DNA from 4 places in the Sporolactobacillus terrae genome. Region 3 is predicted to be linked to each of the others. Evidence: riboswitches for the same ligand, from Rfam matches in the RefSeq annotation. Region 3 holds a riboswitch; each other region holds the start of a gene.

Region 1 (7,225 bases), 930 kb from region 3:
ACCCAGCATATTTAAAATACATGTACTGATCTTTCGGAATGGATGCGAATCCTTCTTTCGCATACTTCGGAATATCATCAAAGATTGACAGCCCGTCTTTCTTTAACTTATTGATTTCATTTTTGTTGAGTTTCTCATTATTCGCCCAAACCTTTTCATAAGCCATCGGCGTCTTCCTCCTCATTACCGGATCATTTGTTGCCGATCACCCGGTTTTTTTCTAATAGATCCATGACCCTCTGCGTGCTCTCCTCCAAACGCTGTTCCGATGTATCAATAATCAGATCAGGCGCCGGAGGTTCTTCATAGGGCGATGTGATACCGGTAAATGCTGTAATTTGACCGGCGAGCGCTTTCTTGTACAAACCTTTCGGATCACGCTTTTCGCATACCTCAAGTGGGCACTTTACATAGATCTCAAAAAATTCATCATCCGCGACGCGCTGTCGTGCCGCTTCGCGATCTGCCTGAAAAGGCGAGATAAAGGCAGTCAGCACAATCGCATTGCTGTCGACAAACAAGCCGGCTACTTCACTGATTCTGCGAATATTTTCTTTTCGATCCGCTGCGGAGAAGCCCAGATCGCTGTTCAACCCGGTTCGGATATTGTCTCCGTCAAGGAGATAGGTATGGATTCCGCGCTTAAAAAGTTCATGTTCAACACGATTGGCAAGCGTCGATTTTCCTGAGCCGGACAAGCCGGTAAACCAAACAACGGCGCCCCTGTGTCCGCTTCTTCTTTCTCTGTCCGCTTTCGTTACGGTCGTTTGATGCCAAATGATATGCTCTGCATCCGCCATGTGCCCTACATCCCCCTTACTTCGCAAGATCTGCCTTTTCTCTTAATCCATCAATCAAAACCCGAGCGACTTCCGGCCTGCTGAACGTTTCAGGCGGACGGATTCCCTCCCTAAGCAAAGCTCTTACTTTCGTTCCGGAAAGGGAGACATGGTTCGACGGATCATGCGGGCAGGTTTTATTTGACGCCATGCTTCCGCACTTTTTGCAAAAATAGCTGTTTTCAAAGAAAAGGGTTTGAATATCCAGTTCATCACGCGAAAAGTTAGAAAAAATCTTCTGCGCGTCATAGGGTCCATAATAATCCTTAACCCCGGCATGATCTCTGCCGACAATAAAATGCGTACACCCGAAATTTTTCCGGCAAATCGCATGGAAAACAGCTTCACGCGGCCCTGCATAGCGCATCGCAGCCGGGAATACGGCGAGTGCCGTTCGCTCCTTCACGTAATAGTTGTCGATCAAGGCATGGTAGCTTCGCATACGAATATCCGCAGGAATATCATCTTTTTTTGTTTCGCCGACCAAGGGATTGATAAACAGCCCATCAACCGTCTCAAGCGCTGTCTTTTGAATATGCTCGTGAGCGCGATGGATCGGATTACGCGTCTGAAAGCCAACAATGGTCTTCCAGCCTTTTCGATCAAACAAACGCCGCGTTTCTGCAGGATCCAAGAAATCGTCCGCAAACTCAGCAGGTCGTTTCGAGCGCTTAATCAGTTCAATCGGACCAGACAGATACACGTCGCCGCGTTCATACAACCGTTTCACACCCGGATGTGCGGTATCATTGGTTAAGTACACCTTTCTTGCTTCATTTTCCTTATCCGGATGATATTTTTCGGTGATCTCAATCGTACCGTATACCTCACCTTGGTAGGTCAGTTTAACTTTTTCGCCAATGCTTACCCGTTCAGCTGCGTCCTCGGTTACCGGCAATGTCACCGGAATTGTCCAAGCAAGCCCAGTTGTCAGCCGCATCGTTTCGACGACTGAACGATAGTTCTCCTCATTAAGAAAACCGGTGAGCGGGCTGTAAATGCCACTTGCAATCAATTCCAGATCACTCAATGCGACTTGGTCAATCTGAAGTTCTTTATCCAGTTCATCAACGGCTCCCCCAAAGTTTTGCCGATTCACCAGTGTGCCGCCATGCGGTATGCTTGTCATGATTTTCCCCTCATTTCCGTTTCTAAAATTGCATTTCTTGCATGTTTTCAAATACCAATAATCGTATTATTCATCTCATTATACTCGGATTTTCAGCCTTTTAAATGAAGCCCGCATTCCGTTTTATCAAACGCGCTCCACCTGCCTGCGCGCTGATCTTCGCCGGCTTTCACCGGTCGCGTACAATAGGCGCAGCCGATACTAGGATAGTTTTGATCATGCAGCGGATTATACGGTAAATCATGTTTGCGCACATAATCCCATATTTCCGTCCATTTCCAATGGATAAGCGGACAAATTTTCACCGATTGAAAGCGTTCATCTTTGTTTACAAATGAAACGGATCGTCTCAGTGGAGACTGCTCACGCCTTAGCCCGGAAATCCATGCGTTATAGTGTTTTAATCGCCCCGCAAGCGGATCGATTTTGCGGATCCGGCAACAGAGATCGGGTCGCCGCTTCCAAAGCTCCGCGCCATATTTTTCAGCTTGCTGTTCAGGGGTAAGCGAAGGTTTTTCTTTGATGATCTTCAGTTGCGGATAACGCTTTTCCACGCGATCGATCAGCTCATAGGTTTCCTTGAAGTGAAAATCAGTGTCCAAAAAAATAATCGAAGCAGTTTTATTTATTGAGTAAATCAGATCAATCAGCACCATTCCTTCAACACCGAAACTGCAGGAATAAACGACTTTATCCCCATACTCCTGGAAGGCCCACCCGAGTACTTTTCTGGACTCAAGCAACGCTGTTCGATCACTGAATTCAGGGAGTTTCGCATTGCCCCATTGACTGTAAGTTACTGTATTCGACGTTGCGCTCACCTCTTTTATCAATTTCGCAGTCTGCGTTTAGGCAAAAAAATCCCGCTAGTTGTCACTGTTTGTGCCTGCCGCCATCCGGCATTGCATCCTCCAGCATTGTTTTCACAGGGCAAGCGTCTGCGCATTTCCCTGCATGTTCGCCGATACAAACCGATGTAATGACAAATGCCACTCGTTTTAACCTCCTCCTAAAAAAATAAACCTTCTTCCATTTTGTAGGAAAAAGGGTTGCGTCGTTTTTCCTATCTTTCAAAATGGTTGACCATTTTGCTGGAATTAGCACCTTACAGAGAAAACGAATCTGTGCAGGTTGCCGGATGTCATCGGGCCAGTCCCTCCATCACTCTGGATAGATCATTTAATTGTGTTTGATTTTAGAATGAATCGCAAGGGATGTCAATGATCCTTTATTCATAGTTTACAAATTAATTAAAATTCTTTATTGATTCATCGGATAAACGGAGTTGCTGAATGATAGAAACGCAAGACCGGTTGATAGAATTGCAAAATGTAACAAATTCTGATTTTAGTAAATTTATCCCTTGTCTAATACCAACTATAGTGATAGGATTAATCCAATTTAAGTGACGCTTATCGTGAACAGCGGAGATCCCGTAGCTACCCGGAAACCATTTTTTGTAAGAATACGTAAAGGCGCTAAATCGAACAGGTTCTCCCTAATAGACTAGGGATCTCCGGATTCTTGGTACGTATGTAATCCTCTTCACACCGTTTTCAGAGAATGGGGATTTTTCGTGAAAATTATGGAGAAAGAATTGAGGCGAATCCTTATCGACTGCCCGATGGCTGCCGCAGACCCTACCGATTCTTCTGCCTGAGCGTTGATAAGTGTCCTTAATTGCAGCTTTTTTCAAACCCGTTTCCTTTGTTGCTGATTGTTTGCTTTCGTGACACCATCACTTAAAAAGAAAAATGCAATGCTATTTAAGGGGGAAGTTAAAATGAAAAAACACAGCTTGTTGCTTCTTGCTGCATTGATGATTATCAGTGTGCTCAGCGCCTGCGGATCAAGCAATGCTTCACAAGGATCCGGCGACAATACGAAAAAGTCGATCAAATTGCTTAATGTTTCCTATGATCCAACTCGAGAACTTTACGAACACTATAATGCTGCATTTGCCAAGTACTGGAAGAAGAAAACAAATCAGAATGTAACCATTCAGCAATCCCATGGCGGTTCAGGCAAACAGGCCCGCTCGGTTATTGACGGTTTAAAAGCAGATGTCGTCACACTGGCCCTTTCTGGTGACATTGACGCAATCGCCGATAGCACGGACAACCTGAATAAAAACTGGCAAAAACGACTGCCTGATAACTCCACCCCCTATACCTCAACCATTGTCTTTCTTGTGCGCAAAGGCAATCCGAAACACATCAAAGATTGGGATGACCTGACACGAAAAGGCGTTTCTATTGTCACCCCGAATCCTAAAACCTCCGGCGGCGCACGCTGGAACTATCTAGCGGCCTGGGCTTATGCGGACAAGAAATATAATAACGACCAAGCGAAAAGCAAGGCATTCGTCAAAAAACTCTACTCCAACGTAAAAGTGCTTGACTCCGGTGCACGCGGCGCAACCACAACGTTCACGGAGCGCGGTGTCGGTGATGTGCTGATCGCCTGGGAAAACGAAGCGTTTTTGAGCATCGATGAACTCGGCAAGGACAAGTTTGATATCGTTACGCCGTCACTAAGTATTCTTGCAGAACCACCCGTTGCAGTTGTCGACAAGAACGCGAAAAGCAATGGAACAACAAAGGTCGCTACTGAATACTTGAAATACCTCTACAGCGATGAAGCTCAGAATATTATTGCGAAGAATTATTATCGACCAAGGAACCAGAAAATTCTGGCTAAATATAGTGATCAATTTCCAAAACTTAATCTTGTAACGGTTGAAGATCACTTCGGCGGTTGGACAAAAGCTCAGAAAACGCATTTTGCTGATGGCGGTACATTCGACCAAATTTATTCTAAATAATCACTGTACATTCGCTTCTGTTAATCCGTGCGCAATGGAGTTGAGAAATTTGTCACGTATTCAGCATTCAAAAAAGAAACAATCCATTCCCGGTTTTGGCTTGACGATGGGTCTGTCGACGCTCTACCTGTCTCTGCTCGTGCTGATCCCGCTTTCACTTGTCTTTATTTATTCAGCTCGGCTCGGCTGGACAGCTTTTTGGAATGACGTTACCGACCCAAGAGTGGTCGCTTCATACAAGTTGAGTTTTCTAACTGCATTTTCAGCTGCCCTCGTGAATCTGGTATTCGGGCTCCTGTTTGCTTGGGTGCTCAGCCGGTATACCTTCCCATTGAAGCGGATCGTCGATGGTCTTGTTGATTTACCGTTCGCTCTTCCAACTGCGGTAGCCGGTATTACCCTCACAACGCTCTATTCTGAGAAGGGATGGATCGGCAAATGGCTGCCGTTTGATGTTTCGTTTACGCCAATTGGCATTACGCTCGCACTTATCTTTGTCGGACTGCCGTTTGTCGTGCGAATGGTTCAGCCGGTTCTGCAGAATTTTGAACACGAAGTCGAAGAAGCCTCGGCCTCTCTCGGCGCGACACCGTTTCAGACATTTAGAAGAGTTATTTTCCCACAATTGCTGCCTGCTGCACTGTCCGGGTTTTCGCTTGCATTTGCACGTTCGCTTGGCGAATACGGTTCCGTCGTCTTCATTGCCGGAAATATGCCATTTAAAACGGAAATCGCGCCGCTGATGATTATGACAAAACTGGAACAGTTCGACTACCCGGCTGCGACAGCTATTGCCGTTGTGATGCTTGTCATCTCGTTCGCGCTGATCCTGCTGATTAATTTAATCCAGTGGTGGTCGCGCATACGTTATGCGAGCCATTAACTCGGAAGAGGAGTTGCTGTTTTATGGAAAGCACGGTTCAACCGAATCTACCTGGTCAAGCGTTTACTGCCCGTCATTCACTGAAAGGGGACATTGTACGCTGGTCGCTCATTACCATTGTCCTGCTCTTTTTCTTCAGTTTTCTGATCATCCCGCTTGTTTCGATTTTTTTTGAAGCGTTTAGGCAAGGGGTCAGGGTCTATTTGTCATCGATTGTTGAAGCGGATGCTTTATCTGCAATCCGGCTGACACTCTTCGTCACACTGATCGTCGTCCCAATCAATGCGGTTTTCGGAATCCTTTTTGCTTGGGTAATCACAAAATATTCTTTTAGAGGCAAAAATTTTCTTATTACGCTGATCGATCTTCCTTTTTCTGTTTCACCTGTGATTGGCGGTTTGATTTTCATTCTTTTATTTGGACAGCACAGTTCACTTGGTCAGTGGCTGATCAGCCATAATATCAACATTGTTTTTAACGTCCCTGGGATCGTTCTGGCCACCCTGTTCGTGACCTTTCCCTTTATCTCCAGGGAACTGATCCCATTAATGCAGAGCCAAGGAACCGTTTCAGAGGAAGCGTCGATCATGCTCGGCGCCAGCGCCTGGCAAACGTTTATTCATGTGACTTTGCCGAATATCAAATGGGCACTTTTCTATGGGATTATTTTATGTAATGCGCGCTCCATCGGCGAATTTGGTGCCGTCTCTGTTGTTTCCGGTCACATCCGTGGAATGACGAATACAATGCCTCTGCAAATTGAAAACCTGTATAATGAATACCAATTTGTCGCTGCCTTCGCCATTGCATCGATTATGTCGCTCTTGGCTATTCTGACCATGGTCATTAAAGTGATACTTGAAAATTTCATTAAAAAGCAGACCCTGTGAAGACTTGAATGGTCTACTTTTTTCAGGAGGTATTCATGTTGAGTATTGAAATTAATCACGTATCCAAAGCATTTGACTCCTTTCAAATTCTTAACGATATCAACTTAACGATACCGACCGGCGAACTCGTGGCTTTACTAGGGCCATCAGGATCAGGAAAAACCTCATTGCTTCGCATTGTCGCCGGACTGGAACAGCCGGATAATGGGCAAATCGTTTTTCACGGACAGGATCTGACCAATGCTCATATTAAAGAGCGTCAAGTCGGATTTGTTTTCCAGCATTATGCGCTTTTTCAGAACATGACGGTGTTTGACAACATTGCCTATGGCCTTAGGGTGCGGCCGAGAAAAATCAGACCTTCCCGAACAGAAATCAAGGCAAAGGTTGATAAGTTACTCCGTTTAGTTCGCCTCGAGCCCTTTGGCAAACGCTATCCGTCTCAGTTGTCCGGTGGGCAACGGCAGCGGGTTGCGCTTGCCCGTGCTTTGGCTATTGAGCCAAAGATTCTGTTGCTTGATGAACCTTTCGGCGCACTGGATGCCAAAGTGAGAAAAGAACTGAGGTACTGGCTCAGGGAACTTCACGAATCAGTCAAAGTTACAAGTATTTTTGTAACCCACGACCAAGAAGAAGCCTTTGAAGTTGCCGATCGTGTTG
Region 2 (7,225 bases), 410 kb from region 3:
TTTTTCTCACAGGTAAAGAAAGTTTATGATTTTGCTTTGGTGTAGAACGATAAGCGGCAATTTCATCAATAAGAGTTAGCTCGAGACACGAAAGCGCGAGACGCCAGCGGGAACAGCGAGCCAAGGAAGACCCCGCAGATCAATTGCGTGTCCGAGGAGGCTTCCGGATCGCCCGCGGCAAGCGAGCAGCTGGAGTGTCGTTTGTGCACAAGGTGATGAACAAAGCCCGAATGGAAGGCGGAAGTAAGGACCGGGCGCTTTTTGCCCGGTTTTTCTCATCTTTATATTGAAAGCGTTTACATTATGGGCTACAATAAAAAAGGGAAATGTGAATAATTTGTGACGATCTCCTGTTTGCTTGGATGAGTTCTTCAAGATCAATTGAGGAGGGATTGACCATGAGAAAGCGAATCGTTATTTTAGGTGCGGGGTATGGAGGACTGCGTACGTTAAAGAGACTGCAAAGGATGAAACCGAACGCCGCATTGATTCTGATTGATAAAAACAACTATCATTGTGAGAAGACATCGCTTCATGAGGTTGCGGCCGGAACGGCGGATGCTGATGAAATCTGTTATTCGTTACAGCAAGTCATCGATCCAAAACGGACTCAATTTGTTCAAGATACCGTTTTGCGTGTGGTTAAGAAAACGCGAATGATTCTGCTGCAGAATCATGATCCGGTGAGTTATGACTATCTGGTCATTGGACTCGGATTTGTGCCTGAGTATTATGGGATTGAAGGGATGGACCGTTTTGGACTTGCTATTTCTGACATTCCCTCCGTGATCAGAATCCGCAACCATATCGAGGAACAATTTAAAGCGTGGACTGAAGATCAGCGCTCGGATCGATTGGTGGTTGCGGTCGGGGGAGCTGGATTTACCAGTTTTGAATTTCTCGGTGAATTGACACATCGTATTCCGGAATTAATCACGCGTTATCAAGTAGATGCCAAACAGGTGCGCATTGTTTGTATTGAGCCGACGCCAAAGGCATTGCCGATGTTCAATCGACGGCTTGCTGCATACGGATCGCGCAAGCTTCGCGATCGCGGTGTTGACTTTTTAATTGGGCGTGTGTGCGGATTTGATGGAGCGAAGATTTATTATCGCACGGAGGAACATGTTCGATCGTTAAAGGCAGGGACCTTTGTTTGGACAGGCGGCGTCAGTGGGAGTGCGGTTGTCCGTGATTCAGGTTTTGAAGAGCGGCGCGGTCGCGTGCGTGTCATGGATGACCTGTCGGTTCCGGATCATCCGGAGATACTGATTATCGGTGATTGTTCCGCAGTGATTGATCCAGGCAGCGGGCAACCTTATCCGACGACTGCTCAAATCGCACTGCAACAGGCAGATTGTGCTGCCTACAATGTTAAAGCAATGCTGGATGATAGACCGACAAAGCCGTTTGTTTTCAAGTTTAAAGGGACGGTTTGTTCACTTGGACGCGATGATGCGGTTGGGGAAGTCATGGGTAAAGGGTTAAAAGGTCGTCCGGCATCCGTGATGAAAAAGGTGATTGAAAACCGTTCACTGGTAAAGATCGGCGGTGTTGAAACCATGCTGAAGAAGGGCAGATTCAGTTAGGCTGCAGTCATAATATAAGGGAGCCTGCGTATGCAGACTCCCTTATGCAATAACCCCTGTAATGTAACACATCTCTTTTTTTATTTTGCTTCTACTGTATCTGGAATTTTTGCAAGTGCTTGATCCAGATCGTAGATAATATCGTCTACGGTTTCAACGCCGATAGATACACGAATCAGTTCAGGTGTTACACCGGTAACCGCCTGTTCCTCCGGTGTCAGTTCTGCATGTGTGGTGCTTGCCGGATGAATGATCAGCGACTTCGCGTCGGCGACATTTGCCAGCAAGGAGAAGAGATTCACGTTATTAATCAGTGCTTTGCCGGCTTCACGGCCTCCTTTAACGCCGAATGTAAAGATCGAGCCGGCGCCTTTTGGGAAGTATTTTTTCGCAAGGTCGTGGTACGGGTTATCTTCTAAGTCAGGATAATTAACCCATGTGATTTTCGGATGGTTATTCAAGTATTCGGCGACCTTGCGGGCATTCTGAACATGGCGTTCTACCCGAAGCGAGAGCGATTCAAGGCCTTGCAGGAATAAGAAAGCATTTTGCGGGCTGATGGTTGCACCGGTGTTGCGCAACAGCTGAACACGCGCTTTTGCGGCAAAGGAAGCCGGAGCGAGGTCTGCGTAAACTAAACCGCCGTAGCTTTTGTCCGGTGTCGTAAAGTCCGGGAACTTGCCGCTTGCACGCCAGTCGAATTTTCCGCCGTCTACGATGATGCCGCCAATCGCAGTGCCATGACCGCCAATGAATTTTGTAGCGGAATGTACAACAACATCGGCGCCAAATTCAATCGGACGAACAAGGTAAGGTGTACCGAATGTGTTATCGACGATCAGTGGAATATTGTATTCATGAGCAATGTTCGCAACGGCTTCAATATCAAGGATGTTGATTTTCGGATTTCCGATTGTTTCACCGTAAAGCGCTTTGGTATTATCCTGAATCGCATTGCGGAAGTTTTCCGGATCATCCGGATCAACGAAGGTAACATCGATGCCGAGCTTTTTCAAGGTCACGTTAAACAATTCGTAGGTTCCGCCGTACAATGTCGACGCTGCAACAATGTGATCGCCGCTGTTTGCAACATTTAAGATCGAATAGGTGATTGCTGCGAGTCCTGAAGCGGTTGCTAGTGCGGCAGATCCGCCTTCAAGCTGAGCGACACGCTGTTCAAAGACATCCTCGGTAGGATTCATAATTCGTGCATACACGTTACCCGGTCGTTTCAGTTGGAAAAAATCGGCTGCTTCATCCGCATCTTTAAAAACAAACGATGTTGTTTGATAAATCGGCACTGCACGTGCGCCTGTTGCAGGATCAGGCACCTGTCCTGCGTGGACCTGCAGCGTTTCAAATCCGTACTTGTGTTCTTCTGCCATGTGAATCGCTCCCTTTGTTCATTTCGAGTACATTAAATAAAATCTTAGAAGAAGGTGCGTGAGCAGATGATGAAAAAGCCGCTTCTCGCAGACTATTGAGAAGCGGCTTATATCGCCGATGCTAGTCTTATCTGCCAGAAATTAATCTGCTGGAATTAACACCATACACCGATGTGCTGGTTGTCGGGCTTCTCAGGGCCAGTCCCTCCGCCGCTCTTGATAAGATTCATTTAATTGAGTTAAGTTTAGCTTCGCCCAAGGGGTTTGTCAAGATAAAATAAGTAAAAAGATCGGAATAATTATATTTAAGAAAACTCAGTTGCCGATGCACTGTTCAATTGCGTGACCACGCGGCCTATCGGTTCTGAATGGCAAAAAAGAGGGTCTCAGTGTCCAAAGACAGGATGAGACCCTCTTTTTAAAATGCACTGTAATGCTCAAAATTAATAAAGACCGTCGACGTCTTCCTTGGTGCTGATATAAATATTCTTGGTTTGCGTGTATGCATCGAGAATGCTCTTGTATGTTTCGCGTCCGATTCCGGATTTCTTATAGCCGCCAAACGGAGCGCCGGCAGGGAGCTGGTTGTAGGTGTTGACCCACATGCGTCCGGTGCGTACGCCGCGAGCGACACGCAATGCTTTGTTAATATCCTTTGTCCAAACCGCGCCGCCGAGCCCGTAATCCGATTCGTTCGCCAGTTTAATTACTTCATCGGCATCTTTAAATTTAATGACAGTTGCAACCGGTCCAAAGATTTCTTCCTGGGCAATACGCATGGTGTTCTTTGCATCTGCAAGCAAGGTTGGCGCCATGAATACCCCTTTATCTAGGTTGTTGTCTGTCAGCTGGCAGCCGCCGGTAACAAGTTTTGCGCCTTCGTCCTGACCGATTTTTACGTAATCAAGAATTTGACTCAATTGATGTTTGTTGACTTGAGCGCCCATTTGTACGCCATCTTCCCAAGGGAGACCGACTTTTACTTTTTCGAATGCTTCTTTCAAAGCGGCTACAAATTTATCATAAATCCCTTCCTGAATGAAGATTCGAGAACCGGCGCAGCATACTTGACCTTGGTTGAATAGAATACCGAGTTGTGCGCCTTCAATGGCACGTTCCCAAGGGGCATCATCGAAGAAGATGTTTGCCGATTTGCCGCCGAGTTCGAGTGTTGCCGGAATGAGCCGTTTTGCGGCTGCTTCGGCAACCTCATAACCAATCTGGGTCGACCCGGTAAACGCAAGTTTAGCAAATCCTTCGTGGTGCAGCATGTAGTCGCCTGAATCCGATCCGCGTCCGGTGATGACGTTCACAACACCAGCAGGAAGCGCTTGATCAAGGAGCTTCGCGAGTTCAAGCAAACTGAGCGATGTTGAGGACGATGGATGGATTACAACCGTATTCCCCGCAGCAATCGCCGGGGCAATCTTCCAAGCTGCCATCAGCAATGGGAAATTCCAAGGGATGACTTGGCCGACAACCCCTAATGATTCTTTTAAGTTAATTGTTAATGTATTTTCATCCAGAGCGTTTGCTGTGCCTTCTTCAGAGCGGATGACGCCTGCGAAATAGCGGAAGTGATCTGCACTAGCCGGAACATCAATGTTTGTTGTTTCCCGGAGCGGTTTGCCGTTATCCAACGTTTCAACAAGTGCAAGATGTTCGGTATTTTCGTCGATCAGATCGGCAATTTTCAGCAGGATGGCGCTTTTTTCCTGAACGCTGGTGTCTTTCCATGTTTCAAAAGCCTTTGTCGCTGCTTCAACTGCAGCGTCTACATCGGCATGGCTAGCGTCAACGAATTCAGTCAGCTTTTCGCCGTTGCTTGGGTTATAGCTTGCGATCTTTTTGCCTTCCGTGCCTGTGACCCATTTTCCTCCAATATATAATTTGTATTCTGAATCTACTGCGTGTTCCAGGACTGTGTCTTGAATGCTCATTGCACATCTTCCCTTCAAGTCAGAATTTAGTGTAATTAATATCACAGGTATATTGTAATACAGACATATAAAAATTAAAAAGAAAACGCTCTCTTATTTTAAAAACTATGATTTGAGCGAATCTGCCTCATTCAAATGGATAACGGATTCCCCATTGATCACGGATGTTGGTCATCATCTGCATGACATCGTTTGTCAGACGCGCAGTCTGTTCCGTGATCGCTCCGCTGACCGCAGCATTCATGTGATCATATTCATAAACCATTGCTTTTGCAGTACTGCCGGCTTTGATCACTTCCGTGCGACCATCCGGATAAGTGATGGTTGCTTGGTCTGCTCTTGGAAAGTTGTCCACGGTAATGTAGGCTTTATCGCCGGTCACAATACCACGTTTCGGCAGCTTTGCGCGCATGGTTAAAGTGACGACCGCCATCTCGTCATCCGGATTTTTTAAAATAATTCCCGATTGTTCATCGACACCGGTCTCAAACGGTTTAACCGTTGTTAAGATTTCATCAGGCTGACTGGTTAAGAAGAAGCGTGCAAAGGAGAGCGCATAGGTGCCGATGTCGAGCAAGGCGCCGCCGGCAAGATCCTTATTAAGGAAACGGTTCGAGACATCGTAGGGTTTCAGGCTGCCGAAGGTGACGTTGACCATTTTCAGGTTTCCAATTGCACCATTTGCGATCAGTTCTTTTATTTTTTGATAAAGCGGCATATGGTAAATGGTCATCGCTTCCGCGACAATCAGTCCTTTTTTCTGTGCCAAAGCCAGAACCGGATCCAGTTGTCTGCTGCTTACGGTGATCGCTTTCTCGCAGAGTACATGCTTACCGTTTTCCAGACATTGAAGCAGGTAGTCATAGTGATGGGAGTGCGGGGTTGCCAGATAAATAATATCAATTGCCGGGTCATGCAGCAGATCGCTGTAGCTCCCGTAAGCATGCTTGATGTTGTGCTGATCGGCAAAGGCTTGAGCACGTTCAAGATGACGTGAGCCAACTCCGTAAATTTCACGACCGTTTGCTTGCAGCGTTTGTGCAAATTCAGATGCGATGGCCCCGGGACCAATGATGGCCCAATTCGGTTCAGTCATGGATTGTCACCTCTTGAGTTGATTTGTTCAGCCACTTTATGCTGTTTTCACCGGCGATCAGTGCCTTGGTTGCAACATTAACGAACAAAGATGTATCAATCACGCCACGAATGGATGCCAATTCACGGTTTAATTGACGAATGTTACGGACCTTTTGAAAAAAAACATCCATTAGCGGGTGTCCGTTGTCAGAGATCGTGAATCCGTCTTTTCCTTCACTTTGACGCATGACCGGTCGGCCGCCAAGCTGCTTGACTTGATGCGTGACATAGGCTTGTGCTTCGGCTAAGAGTTCAAGTACAACCGGCTTTTCGAATGTAAGTGCGGGTGCATACTTGGATTGATCCACGAGCAAGATATACTCGTCTGCCATCGTCGCAATCAATTTTTCCAGTGTGTGGATGCCTCCCCCGCTTTTCAATGCGTTTAACTGTTCATCAACCTGATCGCAGCCATCAAAAGCGAGATCAATGTGGTCGACCGCTTCCGTGTGAAGTACGGTGAGACCGTTTGCCAGACATAGCTGTCTTGTCTGCATTGAAGGCGTGACGACTTGGATGTTTCGCTCAGGCTTTTCTTTAATAAATTGGATTAAATGACGAATCGTACTGCCGCCGCCAAGGCCAACAACCGAATGATCGGGAATCAGCGCCAACGCTTTTTTGGCACATTCTCGTTTTAGATCTGTTTCGCTCATGTTTACCTCCCCACCACTTGCACATATGTGCACGGGATAAAAATATGTGCGTTGTGTACGGTGTAAGTATACTACGCGAATACCCATAGTTAAACTATTTTGTCTGCAATTCTGAAGATCGGTGTTACCTTATTCATTTTATAGGATAAAATGGTGACTTTTCGGTGGTTTTTATATTTTCCAAAAATTAGTTTGAAGATTTTTATAACTATAGTGTATAATTGCTGTGTCATGATTTCTTACAACTAGGAGGAGTTCCATGCTTAATAATAAAAAGGCGTTCAATGTTGCGATGGGCGCAGCTTTTCTTATGGCCATGTCGGCTGTTGGGCCAGGTTTCTTGACGCAAACGGCTGCATTTACATCGCAAATGGGCGCTGATTTCGGATTCGCCATACTTGTTTGTATTCTTGTTGACATTGGCGTTCAGCTGAACATTTGGCGAATTATCTGTGTTTCGGGAAAACGCGCACAACAGATTGCCAATGAATTGGTACCGGGGCTCGGCTACGTGCTCA
Region 3 (7,225 bases):
TCTTAAATGCGGGGTAATAATGCGCAGGGAGCATTTCCGAATGTGTGTAGACATCGACACCGGTTCCTTGCGTCTGCTGAAGCAGTAGCTCAAGATCACGCAGGTCATGGCCTGAAATTAGAATTCCCGGACGATCTCTGACGCCAAGATTGACTTCGGTTATTTCTGGATTTCCGTACGCATTTGTATTAGCCTGATCCAGCAAGGCCATGCCCTTCAAACCGTAGCGTCCTGTTTCGAGTGTCAGACTTGTGAGTTCTTTGGTGCCCAACGTATCGTCCAAGGTTGCTGCCAAGGCATGTTGAAGAAATTCATGAATTTCCTCGCTGTCTTTGAGCAGGACATTGGCGTGTTTCATATAGGCGGAGAGGCCTTTCAAACCATAAGTAATGAGTTCGCGTAAACTGCGAACATCTTCGTTTTCCGTAGAGAGGACGCCTAGATGTGCCTTTTTAAGAGCAAGACCTCTGTAATCGGAAGATGTCCAAAGTGCTGCATCCGGAAGATTCTTCTTATCGGTTAATGCATCAATCAGTCTGTTTTTTACTGTAAGCGTTGCTTTGACTAGGGAGCGGATGGCTTGTTCATCGAAGTTCGCGTTTGTAATCGTGGTGAAGAGATTTTCTGTGACCAAATGGTTGATGTCGGCGGAGATTTTCTTGCCTTCATCACGCAGACGCATGGTCACAGCGGAAAGCCCTTTCGTGACGTATACGAGCAAATCTTGCGCAGCAGCGACTTCAGGCTTTTTCCCACAGACGCCGACTAATGTACAGCCTCTACCCCTTGCTGTTTCCTGACATTGGTAGCAAAACATTCTCTTTTCCATGTTTCATTCCTCCAGATCAAGATTTTTTTGATTTACTTTGCGCAAACGATTGGCTAAGACGTGTTTGAACTTCAATTTCCTTCAATCATAGTCATGAGGTGAATCAAATGCCATGATCTGGATCAAGTGTTTCGAAGAATTGTTTTGCAGGTGAGACATTCTTGAAGCGGCGTATTAAAGGAACAGAACAACGCATGTTTTTAATCGAGCCTTGCCGGGTATAAATAAATAGGTATGTCCTTCATCCCGTGCTCCTGAATTTGAACGGGAAGACTTGGGAAAGATAAAAGCGTTTGACCCATGAGAAATATAGGGTAAGCTATATGAATGTACGTTCCTGTTTCCTGGTACATAGAAAATCTAAAAAAAGGCAGAGGTGTAGGCGATGAGTGGCGTTCATCCTTATTTGCGAATGAATGGCAATGGGCAAGAGGCCGTTAAGTTTTATGAAGAGGCATTGCGCGCAGAGGTTGTTGGCGTCCAGACATTTGGTGAAATGCCGTCCAACCCGGAATTTCCGCTCCCTGAAGAAGCGAAGCATCGGGTCATGCATGCGATGCTAAAAGTCGGTGCTACCGTTCTTATGCTGTCGGACACGTTCCCGGGTGATGCTTATCAGCTGGGAAACCAAGTTGATGTAGCACTTATTCTCGATGAAGTCAGCCAATCAAAGGCTGCATTCGAGAAACTTCAAGTAGGCGGCGATGTGCTCATGCCACTTCAAGAAACGCCTTGGAGTCCTTCCTACGGACAAGTAAAAGATAAGTTTGGCGTTACATGGCAGATTTCAACAGAAGTTAAGCGTTGAATTGCGTCGACTTGGCGCACGGAAAGCTTTACAGAGCGTCAAAGGCAGCTTTGACTAATTAGGCACCCCAGCAGTTTTAAATGCTGGGGTGTTTGTGCATGTGTGCTCGGATTGTACACAGGAGGTTGAAAACAGAATTGAGCAACTTGCGTGTGAAAAAAGGCAAAACAAAAAGGTACATGAACGGCTGGTATGTCTGAATTGGATGCCAGAAGTCCTGCTGACTTTGAAAATGACGTCGAAGCGATTTTTCGCGAAAAGGATGCCGATGATGAATTCCTGTATTGGTTCTCGATTCAAAGCGAAGGCGGAGCGATGGTCGAAGAATTGAATCACGAAATCGACTGCGTTCATCTAAACTATTGGTACGAATGTATCATTGAATCCGTTCATGTACCAACGCTGGCACCGCAGGTTGAGATGATCCCCAAGCGAATACGGCGGTTGACGAGCTAAAGGACTATGCAATCCATAGAAGAGCGATAAAAGCAACGAAATTGGGAAGGCCTAAAAGAAACAAGCGGCTCATCATACCGGTTCGTTCGTTCCTGCTTTTCTTGTCTTCAGTTGCGAAGTTCGCACGGTTGCGGTCGCCACTGACTAATGCGCCGGAAGCTAGAGCGGAAATAAGCAGACAAACAATACCGATGACGGCGGCAATGCTTGCGAAGAAATCACGAAAAGGCGATAGAGCGCCGATGACAAAGAGCAGTATGGCTATGGTTAATCCGGTTGCAAAGAATTTCAATTGGTTCACCTCAAGTGTTTTGTTGGGAGATTAGTGCGCGATAAAAATGGCATAGACAATGAACGCTACCGCTGCAATGACGATCAGGGACATACATCCTGGTTTTCCGATAAATACGCGATCGAAATTGTCTTTTCTGTTCTTGTTCGATTCGAACATGCTGCACTCCTTTGCATTAACAAATCATTACGATTTTCTTACTGATTTTTCTGTATTTACAATCTATTATACATGATTGCCGGAAAAAATGCTGCCTCGGTGGTGTCATGATAACGAATGCATCGTTGAGATTTCCGATTCCTCTGCATCATCTTTCGAGGTGGTCCCCCATTTTATTACGTGGAACAGCAGCAATTCATGTCCTCGCTTAATTCTCAATTATAAACGATAAGACAAAACGTGAATTCCTTTTGAATATAATAAAGTAATGATTATTAATTGATAAATAGTATATATAAAATCATCTGGATTGATTCTGAGTTCATTCATTCTTAATTGTGATTTTTAACGAAATAATCCTATAATACGGCGATTAACAATGATAATCATTCTTTGTTATCAGCGTAATTAATTGTGATTATCATTATCAATTAAAAAATATAAATGATAATAAAGGCTTGAATTTCTAATAACAAGTGCTACAATTTTATGTATAGAATAAATGTTTCCTCGATGAAAATTAGAGCTTTTATTAATAGTGATCATTGGAAGGGAGCGCAGAGTCATGTCAATGATGGAGAATAACGTCGAAAAATTGAAACTGAGATTGAAAGAGAATGAGACGCTAAAAAAATTTTTTCGTAAAAGTACATTAGCTCAGAAAGTTAACGTCCTGCGCGCGAGCGTGATGGGGGCGAATGATGGAATTATTTCCGTTGCCGGCATTGTTTTAGGCGTTGCCGGAGCAACAAATAATAATTTTGCGATTTTTATAGCCGGAATCGGTGGCTTGCTTGCGGGAAATATCTCGATGGCAATGGGAGAGTATGTGTCGGTCCATTCGGAACGCGATGCTCAGGAACGAGCGACACGAAAAGAGAAGCAATTATTGGCAACAAATTATGACCAACAGTATCAATACATTTGCAAGCGGTTGGAGACGTCGGGGATTTCTCATGAGCTGTCTGAACATGCGGCTCAAGAAATGATGGCGCGTGATCCGCTCGGAACGGTCGTTCGTGAGAAATATGGGTTTGATCCAGCACAGTTCACAAGTCCGTTTGCGGCCGCACTGGCTTCGATGCTGTCGTTTACACTGGGAGCATTGCTTCCCCTTATGGCAATGACCTTGTTGCCCGCTCAATGGAAGACCATTGGAACGATGCTCGCTGTCGTATTCGCGCTCATGATTACAGGGTACAGCGCCGCTGCCTTGGCGCGCACCAATCGATCCCGCAGCGTCTTTCGCAATGTAGTGGCGGGCTTGCTGACGATGCTTGTCACTTACTTTATCGGAAGTCTATTTGCCTAAGGATTCAGGAGATGAGTTTCATTGATTCAGAGTAAGGTAACGAAACAGACCATGAGTGAAAAATTAAATACACTAAGAGCCGGCGTGCTCGGTTCGAATGATGGAATCTTGACCGTTGTCGGCGTGCTGTTCAGTGTGGGTGCGGCAACGACGAACCACTTCACAATCTTGATCGCCGGATTATCCGACTTGATTGCCTGCGCGTTCTCAATGGCAGCAGGAGAATATGCATCGGTTAGTACGCAAAAAGATACGGAACATGCGGTTGTGGAAAAAGAACGGTCACTGCTTGAAAGCAATCGTGCGCTTCAGCTGCAGCAGGTTGCGGACTATTATCAAACGAAAGGGGTAACAAGCAAAACAGCGTACGCGATTGCCCAAGAACTGATGGTACGCCGCCCATTACAAACCGTTGTCGACGTAAAGCACAACATTCAATTGGGTCATTATATGAATCCTTGGTTTGCCGCATGTGCCTCTTTGATCTCTGCGGCGATGGGCGGCTGCCTGCCCCTTCTCGCCCTTACCTTTCTTCCTGGAAACGCGCAATGGCCGGGAACAATCGGTGCAGTCATTCTGTCCGTAGCACTTACCGGGTTTCTTGGCGCGAAGCTTGGCCGAGGATTTGTTAAAAAAGCGATTATTCGTAATGTGATCATAGGGATTGTTACAATGCTGATCCATTATTACGTCGGTGTGCTGATTGTTTGAAAACAGCGTGCCCGTCATGATTTAAAGGCGGGTTAGGGTTGTGGCGCAAGGAGGCTGTAGTCCCGCTCTTTTCAACGAATTCGTGACAATGGATGCGCCTAATTAAATTATTCGGATAAAAATACTAAGAATTATCTTGACGCTTGCAATTATTTTAGATACACTCAATACACCAACTGAATCATTCTTATCAAGAGCGGGGGAGGGACTGGTCCAATGAACCCCGACAACCAGCATTTGCACGATGTATGGTGTCACATCCAGCAGATTCATTCTGAGAGATAAGAATAATAGCAGCGAACGTTGCGACGGCTATTTTTCTTCGACTCAAGAAAAATAGCCGTTTTTCTGTACACGATTCGTGTAAGGGCAGCGTTCGCGGGCAAAGTTCCATGGTATTCCAACATAATAACTTGTTCAAAAATAAGACCGTACTTGAAGATGTAACGGAAAGTCTTAGTGTCGTCTCGAGAAGAACGAGGAACTGGTCGAGGATTCGAAACCAAAAGAACGCTTTGAAAACAGCAAACGTGTGCGCACGCAAGCTTTTCTGCAAAAACTGACGTATGAGGAGGATTGACATGACTCAGATTAAGGAAACTTTGCAAACATTAGAACCGCTCTTTCACTGGTTTCATCGCCATCCGGAACTCGCGCTTAGCGAATTTGAAACAACGAAAAAAATCAAACAGGTGCTGACCGAGCACGCGATTGAGCTTTTGCCCAACCCGCTGGATACCGGTGTTTTCGCAAAGATCGGTGGCAAGCATGACGGACCATTGATTGCGCTTCGAGCGGATATTGATGCACTGCCGATTAACGAGGAGTCAGGGCTGACCTACTCTTCTGAGTATCCCAATCGGATGCATGCCTGTGGTCATGATTTTCACTTAACCAATTTACTTGCGACAGCCATCGAATTGAAAAAAATTGAAGATGAGCTGAACGGAACAGTCTTGCTTATTTTCCAACCGGCGGAAGAAGTCGATCATGGTGCAGACAAGGTTGTGCAGACCGGCATCTTAGAGGGTGTGGAAGCGATCTTTGGTCTTCACGTCAATACAGAACTACGGGCGGGCGTTGTGGGTATAAAAGAAGGCAATTTGAATGCCGCGGTTGATCGCTTCTTTGTTTCGTTTACAGGAAAAGGAGGGCATGCCGCTCATCCTGAAGATGCGAATGATGTGATTGTTGCGACAGGGCAGTTGATCGGTGCCGCTCAATCAATTGTCAGCCGCAATATCAGTCCTTTCGAACCAGGTGTGGTGTCGATTACACACATTGAAGCTGGAAAGACATGGAATGTCCTACCGAGTACCTCCTTGCTTGAAGGGACGGTTCGCTCATACGCGCCAAGCGTTCGCGGGCAAATCAAAGCCCGTTTGCAGGAGGTGACGCGTGGCATAGCCGCTACCAATGGCATTAGCGGTGCATTTAAATGGGTGGATGGTGCGCCGGCCGTGGTGAATGACCACCGCTTAACGAAACTGGTTGCGTCTGTAGCAAAGGAGCAGAACTTTGATGTTGTTCCTCTGAATCCAAGTATGGGCGGCGAAGATTTTTCATCCTATCAACAGGTGATTCCCGGCACCTTTTTCAATGTTGGTGTTTCTTCGGACTATCCGGTGCATAACAGCAAATTTAAGGCGGATCCGAAAGCCTTTGAAACATCCGTTCCTCTTTTCATTGCATTAGTCAAAGCCTATTTTGAAAGGGGCTTAAGCGATGGTGAAACGCTTCTATCCTGATTTTTTAACGATGTGTTCGGACCGATCATGCAGCCGGGGTCGAGCGCCAGTTTTGCCGGGACCAGCCGTGTTGGACGAGTGGCTCATTATGTGGTTAAGTCGCCACTGCTTTAAAGCGTAGCCTGAATTGAGCGGATAAAGCAGATCGTTTTACACAATCTGAAAATTCTGCTAAAATATAAAGATGAGCGCTTCTTCCATTGTTATTCATAGTAATCGGACAGCACCTAGAAAGGTGTTTTTTTGTATCTTTATATTTAGGATCGTGGGCAGAAAGTTGCAGATGAGCAAAGTTTATCTAAAAAATGAAAGGATGATGCATCAGTAATGGAAAAAGACAAGAGTTTGGTGGTTGGATGAAAAAATGGCGAATCGATATGCAGGCGAATGATCGGGTCAATGGAAAACTTGTACTCACCATTTACCGCTTTGGCAACTGGCTGTACGAAGATTTTAAAGTCCCGGTGTTTCATTGGCTGCTTTGGTGGAGTTATAAGATTTTGAATTTAGTTATTGCAAAGGGGTTTTGCAGTGCGGACATCCCTGCAAGTACCAAAATCGGTGCGGGTCTTTACTTAGCTCACGGCGGCAATGGAGTTGTCATCCACGAACGGTCGGTCATCGGCGAGCGCGTATCAATCCTTCAGCAAGTGACGATTGGTGAAAATTCTCATCACAGAACACATCCTGATGTTGGACCGATCATCGGCAGCGATGTTTATATCGGCGCCGGTGCCAAAGTGGTTGGGCCGATCAAAGTCGGCGACAGCGCAATTATCGGAGCAAACGCTGTCGTTTTAAAGGATGTCCCAGATATTGCTCGGGCAGTCGGCATCCCGGCCCACATCATCAAAAGCGATAAAATCATCTATACACGACATTCCCCCTCAGTAAATTTAAGGAAGAAGTA
Region 4 (7,225 bases), 890 kb from region 3:
ATAACTCGGAGAAAGCATGGCCATTGTCAATAGAGTTTAAAATTCTTAAAGTCTGATACAATGCAATGCAAAAGGGTATCACGGATCCATAGATGCCAATTACTACGGGGTACAGTATATGAGCATACTCCGGACTCACAGGATTATTTGCTAACCACGGCAGTCCAAAGATACACAATGTAAGAGCTGGAGTTCCAAAAAGACAAACAGCTATTTTTAAAAGAAGTAGTGAACCTTGTTTCATAATAAAAGCACCTCACTATGTTGTTTTCAAATTGATTTTATACCAATATTTATTGTTTTTCAATAAATATTTATTGTTTTAAGATATTTATTTGTTTTTTTGCTACCGTCATGGATAAACAAATCTTATCGATAAATGATGCCTCATCATTTGGTTGTCCGGACAAAATAAAAACCACCTTCAGTTGAAGGCGGCTATGTATTCTGATCTTATTTGTTACAGATTCAACCTATATGGTCTGCGCATGCACTCGTCAATTACTTGGCATCAGAAGATACTTTGTCTTTTTTCTTTCGAAGTGCAACGAGCGTAATGACGGAAAGAGCGATGGCAATTGCCGAAAGAACGATCGCAGTGAGCGAAAGGATTTGATTGCCTCTGTCGCCATGCGGCACACTGCGCGTTGTATCCGCGCTTTTAACGACGTTTGTTATCGCGTGAGGTGTTTCGCCATTTTCTTTGCCTGTCCATTCAACAATACTGCCATCCTTATACGTTTGATAAGCATTCCAAGCAAGAGCGCCGGTTTGTTTCGGGTTCAGTGCGCGAAACTGAAACTGTTGGAACGCTCCAGGCGCAATTCCGCTCTCCTTTGCTGTCCAGCTCACCGTTTGCGCCTGTCCGTGCGCATTCTTGATGACTTCAGTCGTCCATCCCGGCACCGGTTGGTAGCTATAGAATTGAACGTTTTTCGGAATGCGCAGTGCCACTTTAGTCGTCGGAATGTTCTTTTCAGTGGGGACAGTGATTGTATACGTTTCGCTCGATCCTGTGATCGACTGAACCGGCTTGACGGTTACATGGGCCGATGCACTGTCGTGAAAAGCGAAAAGGAGTACAGCAGAGAAGAACGCAGCGGTGATGGTTTGGCTAAACTTTTTCATTGATCGCTTGCTCCTTTTGGGTCATTTGATGTTTACAATGAAGTCTTTATCGACAGCTTGATAATCCTTATCAAGAACATGGACATTGATGAGAAAACGATGCTTCATATCAAATGCATCGTTAACAACAAATCCCTTGCCAAGTTTCGCTAGCGGCACTTGGACTTTGGTTTCCCCCATATCCATATCAATGCAGCGGATCTTTAGGACAACCTGCTGTAGATTGCGCGCCCGCCTCCCATGATCAAGAACATCTAAGTACAGCGTATTGGGTCCGAGTTTGAGCGGTTCGACGCGCAGCGTCAGTACGTAGCTTTTTTCCTTAGCTCGTATCGTTTTTTTCGGATCTTCCAATACAGTCGGCGGATGGGCAGTCTTCGTAGGTTTACCATTGTTGAACTTTGCACTAAATCCCTCAAAGGTGCCCTCGTCGACCGCTGCTTTCGGAACAGGAGGAGAAACGTTGGTCAAGACGGCTGCAGCCAGTAAGACCGTCAGCCCGATCAGAAGCTCACCCAGCACACTTTTTCTCAGAAAATCCCCCTGCTTCTGCGCGCGCATGTTCGAATAGAGCGCAAACAGCAGCATGATCAACAGAAGCGCCGCTTTTATGATGATGATCCAACCATAGATTGAGGTATAGAACGCACGAAATGACGTCAAGTGAATCAGCGTGCCGATCAAGCCCGTCAAAAAGATTACCCCAACTAAAAGAAGCGCAACATTTGAAAAACGGTGCAACGTTTGCCAGTAGATCTTCTTTTGCAGTTCAGGGGAATCATTATTTTTAACAGACCTGGGCAGGAAAAGCAGTAGGCTAAGTAATGAACCGATCCAGATTGCTGCGGCGGACAGATGCAGAAAGTCCGCAGCCACGGCCCAAAGCCGCAATTCCTGATCCTCTGTACTTGCAGCATGGCCGATGAATGCTTTGGATAATGAAAAGACGAACAGCAAACCGATGAGCACCCATAAGAGTCCACGAACCGTTCGCTCGGATCGCGTGCGAAACAACCAGAAAAGCAGGGCGATACACAGAATCAAACTACTGATCTGTAGGAACCATGGTGTACCGAATGAAGTGGCCATCAACGTTTCGCCAACGGCTTTACCCGAAAACGCATGCAGCCAGTTCACATCCGCGTTGCGTGTCACTTGAAGCGGCAGCGCGAGCAGAACGCCAAGCAGCAAAATTCCTGCGGCACTCCAAAGCGTTCGCTGCAGCGCCTTTTTCTGATAAATCGGTAGATTTCGTGCCGGATTGAAAAATTTTAGGAAGAACAGGATGCCAAAGAAGAAGGACAGTCCCAGGTAGATCAGCCATTTAATCACAACTTGATCCACACCTGGAAGATCGCTGCTTGCATCACTGAAAGCCTGCCCATTTGCGGCACTTTCTGTCGGTTGTCCAACGTGAAAACCGATCGTTCCGTGAACGGCATGCCCATCTGCCGATACGACTTTCCAATTCATCCGGTAATAGCCGCTGGTGAGCGGCTTTTTCACACCGTTTTCCAATACGGTTCGGTTCTTCTTGTTGCGCTGTGCGTGATCTGTATCAACACGGCTGCCCTTTTGATCCAAAACCTCCAAGGTCAGAAAAGTCGGTTGGATTTCTTCATTAAATTGAATCGTGACATGCTTAAGATTCCCGTTTACCTGTTGATTCTGAGCAGGGTTCGATTGCACAACAAAAGCGTGCGCCGATGCAAAACTAGCAAACATTAGAGAAAAAAAAATAAGAGCGAGAAACGCACTAATTTTTTGTTTCATAATTATTTAACCATCCGATCTTTCAGAATCATTGTTGTGCGTGATCCCGCATGAAACACCTTGAAAATGACATGACATAACGAAAGGAGCACAGAAATCTGATTTCTTTAAAAAATAGTGCTGATAAAAAAACAAGCCTGACGCCGATGCGAAAGGTTTGCTGCGCTTGCCCTTTCTCATCTTCAAACACCCTTCAGTGTTTCTGGAATTGACACCGTGCATGCAATCATGCGGGTTGTCGGGGTTCATTGGGCCAGTCCCTCCCCCACTCTAGATAAGCATTCAGTATTCAATTCTCAACAACCACAGCATCCCGTTAAGATAGGCATTATTTTACCGCGTTTTACTTTGCGGCTTGCTGTTCACTCGTTTTGCCGCTCGTCTTTGGTCCAATTTCGCCTCTAATGCTTGCATCGCTGATTCTGTACTTAATAGTTCAGATATATTTTGCTGTACCAACTTATTAAAAGACACGAAACGCCTACGCACCATGATTTCCCTCCTCTCATCATTAATCCTAGTATTATTATATGTTTTAGGTGTTTTACACATTGTAATACAAATTGGCATCCGTATCAATAGTCAATTCTTAGCCGTTTATCCCCGTTCAGCCATCCCATGACCCTAAACGTTTGTATCCTTGTACGAAAAAAAATGCCTCATCGTCGTCGACTTTTGAGGCATCTTCATTTTTTATATTAAGTTCAATCGGTAAAATTTCTTATTCGTTTACTGCTGATTCCGCGCTCCGTTTAAACGTTGGCGGAGAATCAAAGAGTGAAATCATTGCCGGAACAAAGATCGGCAGCATAATGAAGCAAAGCACGATCAGACCGGTAATCACAGCCGTTGCTAGCTCAATAAGGAGTACAATTCCTGATGGCATCAAGGTTGCAAAGGTTCCTCCAAGAATGACGAAGGCCGATAAGATCACAGTGCCGACTCGTTTTGCAGCTTCGACAATCGCTTCCTTGCCCGACATCAGCGGATATTCCTTATAACGCGCGAGCAGGAAGATGCTGTAGTCTACACCCAGCGCAACGATCACGATAAAGGCGAAGAAGGGAACGAAAGAAGAGATCCCTTCTAAGCCGAGCATAGTGATGAACAGCGCGTTCAAGACAAACATCGCCGCATAGTATGCACCCATTAGAGACACCGTGATAAACACCGGGATCCAGAAGGAGCGCATCACAACGATCAGCACGAGCAACACGCCAATGAGTACGATAACCGTTAAGCGATTCAAATCTTTTGTCAGAACGTTGTTTGTATCATAGGTTGTCGAACTTGGACCGGCAACGGCTACGTTCGCATCAGCCAATTCCGTGCCTTTCACTCCGCTCCTCGACAGTGTATTCATTTGTTTTATCGTGTTTAAAGCGTTCTTTGAATACGGATCATTGTCAAGAATTACCGTGATCTTTGTAATCGTCCGGTCTTTAGACATGAACGCATCCAAAGCCTGCTGATACTGTTTATCTTTCAGTGCTTCATCCGGTATCGAGAAGGCGCGATTTTCATTAAGCTGTGAAAGGAAAGCGTTGGTCTTTCCCAAGCCGCCCGATAGTTGATCCAAACCTTTATTCACATCGGCGAGTTTATTACTGAATGTATGGAACCCGTTAAGCCCATCTGCCAGCTTCTGCTGACCGGATTTCATTTGCCCCAGTCCGTCCGTTACCTGATCCATGTTGGTGACGATCTTGCCGATGCCTGAGGAGGCACTGTCAAGGCCACTTTTCATTTTTTCAAGTCCTTCAGCCATTTTGGACAGGCCGGCACTCATCTCAGTCAGATGAGTGTTCGCCGTTTTGAATCCGCTCGTCAGTGCATTGTAGTTCTTGTTTAATGCATCGATGCCTTCCGGTGTAATCTTGGCCAATGATGCAGACAACTGATCGATGCCTGCTTTTAATTGAAGATAATTTTGATCATCGGCAACTCCCGGACTGCTGTCACCAAGCGCCGATGTCAGCATTTGCATTTGCGTGAGTGCATTTTTGACACCCAGCAGTGCCTTTGCCGTGTCTTGATAACTGGTGCCCATTTTTGCATAGCCGGACTGCATCTGCTCATAGTTACCGGCAAGTGTGTTCACAGCACCGCTCATTTTTTCAAGATTACTTTCCATTTGTCCGATCCCATCACTGATCGTCTGTGATTGACCCGTGCCGCTGATCCCATTTTGGATTTGCTTAAGTCCGCTGGTCAGGGCAGTCATGCCGTTCTCAAGCTTGGCGGTTCCATCGACCATCTTATTGACTTGAGAGAAGTCAGCAGAGCCAAGCTTTTTCTGAGCCGTTTTCAGGCCGCCGCCGATTTGGTCGATCCCCTTCCGCGTCGCGGACAATCCGTCTGTCACCGACTTCGTCTGATCACCGATGTAAAAGCCATTCACTTCTTGCCCCTGAGGCCTTGTTATGGAAGAAACTTGTTTTACGCCTTTAATTTTTTCCAGCTGTCCGGTTAGTCGATCGATCGCCGCCAGCGACGCGCTATTATCCAACGCTTTTTTATTCTCAATGACAACCGTTGCCGGCATCGCATTGCCTTTGCCAAAATGATCCGCCACAATATTCATGGCTTTAGACGAAGGATAGCTGTTGCCCAGTTCGCCGATCGTATCAAAGTTTAATTTTTCCTGATAGAAAAACACGGCCGGCACAATCAGTATGGCCACCAGAATTACGGCGATAATCGGATGCCTGGTTGCCAGCGACGCAGTTCCCGCCCACATCCTGTTCTCACCGTGTCCCTTAGTACTTTTGGATGGCCAGAACAGCTTTTTGCCAAGCAGTTTCATGGCAAATGGTGTTAAGGTGAGTATCTCGAGTAATAAGAACGCAACACCAATGACCACGACAATGCCCGACTGATAGATCGGCGATTGAGAGAATAGAAGTGCTGCAAAAGCGATAAAGACCGTCAGGATGCTGTAGACAATCGTTTTCCCCGCCGTTTGATAGGTCGAGACAATCGCATCGTCAACAGACAGTCCATTTGCCAGCTCCTCCTTAAACCGGTTAAACAGCAGTATATTATAATCGGTCCCAATGCCGAACAGGATCAGAATAAGCAGCATTTGCGTCAGACTTGTAAGCGGAAAGCCTGCTTTGTCAATCAACTGCGCTGCAATCCCCATCGAGCAAAGATAGGAGAACATAACCGCAAGTAACGAAATAACCGGTGTAACAATTGATCGGAACATAATGACAAGGACAATTAAGATGAACAGAACGGTCAGTGCCGCACTCTTCTCAACTCCGCCTTGAGATGCCTTTAAATAGTCATTATTAATGAAATCCTCACCGCTTAGGTAATGAGTGACCGTCACCTTGTCCAACCGCTGATCAATAGCTTTCTTAATGTCATCGATTTCGCGAGACTTTTTGTCTAACTTGAAGCTCACCATTACCGTTGTTTTATCTTTCGAAATCAGCGAACTTTTCGCTTCAGGGATACTGAAAGGATCCATGATATCGGCAACTCCGAGTGTATCTGCATCATCACGGAATTGTGTCACACCCTGCTCGATCTGATTCAGCTCGTTATTGGAAATTTTAGTCTTGTCATGAAAGACAATCAGGTTATTGGTTCCCTTCGACTTTTCCATTTTACTCAATATGGCGTCAGCTTGTACCGATGGGCTGTCTTCGTTTAATGCCTTCTGCCCTCTGTCTCTAAGAATGGCATTGATATCCGGCTGCATGGCAACGAGCACAACCGTTGCAACAAGCCATAAGCATAAAATGATCCAGCGCGCTTTAATGATTCCTCTCACTTCTGATCCTCCCTGTAAAAACTAAATGAATTTCACCTGCTCGCGATCATTACTCATAAGCAGAATCATCTTTTCTCGATCAAACAGCGTACGTTCAGGCAGTTGTTTATTAGAGAGAGGCAATGATCGTCGAATCCCCCGGGCATCGTTTAAGCCCGTTCTTGACTTCTAAAAGCCTCATTTATTCTCTCTCCTAGAATCCATTGAACATCGTGTTGATTTGATATCACGTTGATAGTATAGTGAACGTAAACGTTAAGTTCAATATGTAATTTTTTGTTTTCTGTTATTGAATAAACAAACACATCACGCATTGTTTAATAAATGAAGGAAAAGGTGAATCTGATGGTGGGTACAAAGAATAACAGACGAACCCAATATACGATCCAAGTGATCAAGGAGGCCTTTTTACGTCTTCTGAACACGAATGAGCTCTCTAAGATAACGGTTACTCAAATTTGCAGGGAAGCGGATGTCAATCGGGGAACGTTTTATTTGCACTTTGACGACCCGCTTGATTTATTCCATAAAATTGAAGCA

What was found. Region 3 has a riboswitch for S-adenosylmethionine ahead of K7399_RS14780 (amidohydrolase). Riboswitches for the same ligand answer to the same signal wherever they lie in the genome.
Region 1: it holds a riboswitch for S-adenosylmethionine, as region 3 does, so the genes downstream of both, K7399_RS10165 (phosphoadenylyl-sulfate reductase) here and K7399_RS14780 (amidohydrolase) in region 3, are expected to answer to the same signal.
Region 2: it holds a riboswitch for S-adenosylmethionine, as region 3 does, so the genes downstream of both, K7399_RS12655 (O-acetylhomoserine aminocarboxypropyltransferase/cysteine synthase family protein) here and K7399_RS14780 (amidohydrolase) in region 3, are expected to answer to the same signal.
Region 4: it holds a riboswitch for S-adenosylmethionine, as region 3 does, so the genes downstream of both, K7399_RS10390 (copper resistance CopC/CopD family protein) here and K7399_RS14780 (amidohydrolase) in region 3, are expected to answer to the same signal.

What each region holds. Positions count from the first base shown of each region.
Region 1 covers NZ_CP082837.1:2,129,984-2,137,208, forward strand. The annotation lists gene K7399_RS10150 (nitrite/sulfite reductase) at 1-166, opposite strand, end outside; gene cysC (adenylyl-sulfate kinase) at 192-800, opposite strand; gene sat (sulfate adenylyltransferase) at 817-1,971, opposite strand; gene K7399_RS10165 (phosphoadenylyl-sulfate reductase) at 2,061-2,798, opposite strand; SAM riboswitch class I at 3,029-3,145, opposite strand; gene K7399_RS10170 (sulfate ABC transporter substrate-binding protein) at 3,788-4,792, shown strand; gene cysT (sulfate ABC transporter permease subunit CysT) at 4,842-5,675, shown strand; gene cysW (sulfate ABC transporter permease subunit CysW) at 5,699-6,565, shown strand; gene K7399_RS10185 (sulfate/molybdate ABC transporter ATP-binding protein) at 6,604-7,225, shown strand, end outside.
Region 2 covers NZ_CP082837.1:2,651,430-2,658,654, reverse strand. The annotation lists gene K7399_RS12660 (NAD(P)/FAD-dependent oxidoreductase) at 399-1,589, shown strand; gene K7399_RS12655 (O-acetylhomoserine aminocarboxypropyltransferase/cysteine synthase family protein) at 1,670-2,974, opposite strand; SAM riboswitch class I at 3,099-3,200, opposite strand; gene K7399_RS12650 (aldehyde dehydrogenase family protein) at 3,418-4,914, opposite strand; gene K7399_RS12645 (Gfo/Idh/MocA family protein) at 5,042-6,010, opposite strand; gene rpiA (ribose 5-phosphate isomerase A) at 6,003-6,707, opposite strand; gene K7399_RS12635 (NRAMP family divalent metal transporter) at 6,967-7,225, shown strand, end outside.
Region 3 covers NZ_CP082837.1:3,061,840-3,069,064, forward strand. The annotation lists gene hcp (hydroxylamine reductase) at 1-829, opposite strand, end outside; gene K7399_RS14755 (VOC family protein) at 1,215-1,637, shown strand; partial or broken gene K7399_RS16330 (DUF6176 family protein) at 1,763-2,093, shown strand; gene K7399_RS14765 (DUF5316 domain-containing protein) at 2,098-2,385, opposite strand; gene K7399_RS16190 (hypothetical protein) at 2,416-2,544, opposite strand; gene K7399_RS14770 (VIT1/CCC1 transporter family protein) at 3,110-3,856, shown strand; gene K7399_RS14775 (VIT1/CCC1 transporter family protein) at 3,878-4,567, shown strand; SAM riboswitch class I at 4,752-4,855, shown strand; gene K7399_RS14780 (amidohydrolase) at 5,149-6,315, shown strand; gene K7399_RS14785 (serine O-acetyltransferase) at 6,672-7,225, shown strand, end outside.
Region 4 covers NZ_CP082837.1:2,176,262-2,183,486, forward strand. The annotation lists partial or broken gene K7399_RS10380 (DUF2975 domain-containing protein) at 1-244, opposite strand, end outside; gene K7399_RS10385 (YcnI family copper-binding membrane protein) at 502-1,128, opposite strand; gene K7399_RS10390 (copper resistance CopC/CopD family protein) at 1,150-2,901, opposite strand; SAM riboswitch class I at 3,075-3,182, opposite strand; gene K7399_RS10395 (FbpB family small basic protein) at 3,235-3,393, opposite strand; gene K7399_RS10400 (MMPL family transporter) at 3,623-6,685, opposite strand; gene K7399_RS10405 (TetR/AcrR family transcriptional regulator) at 7,031-7,225, shown strand, end outside.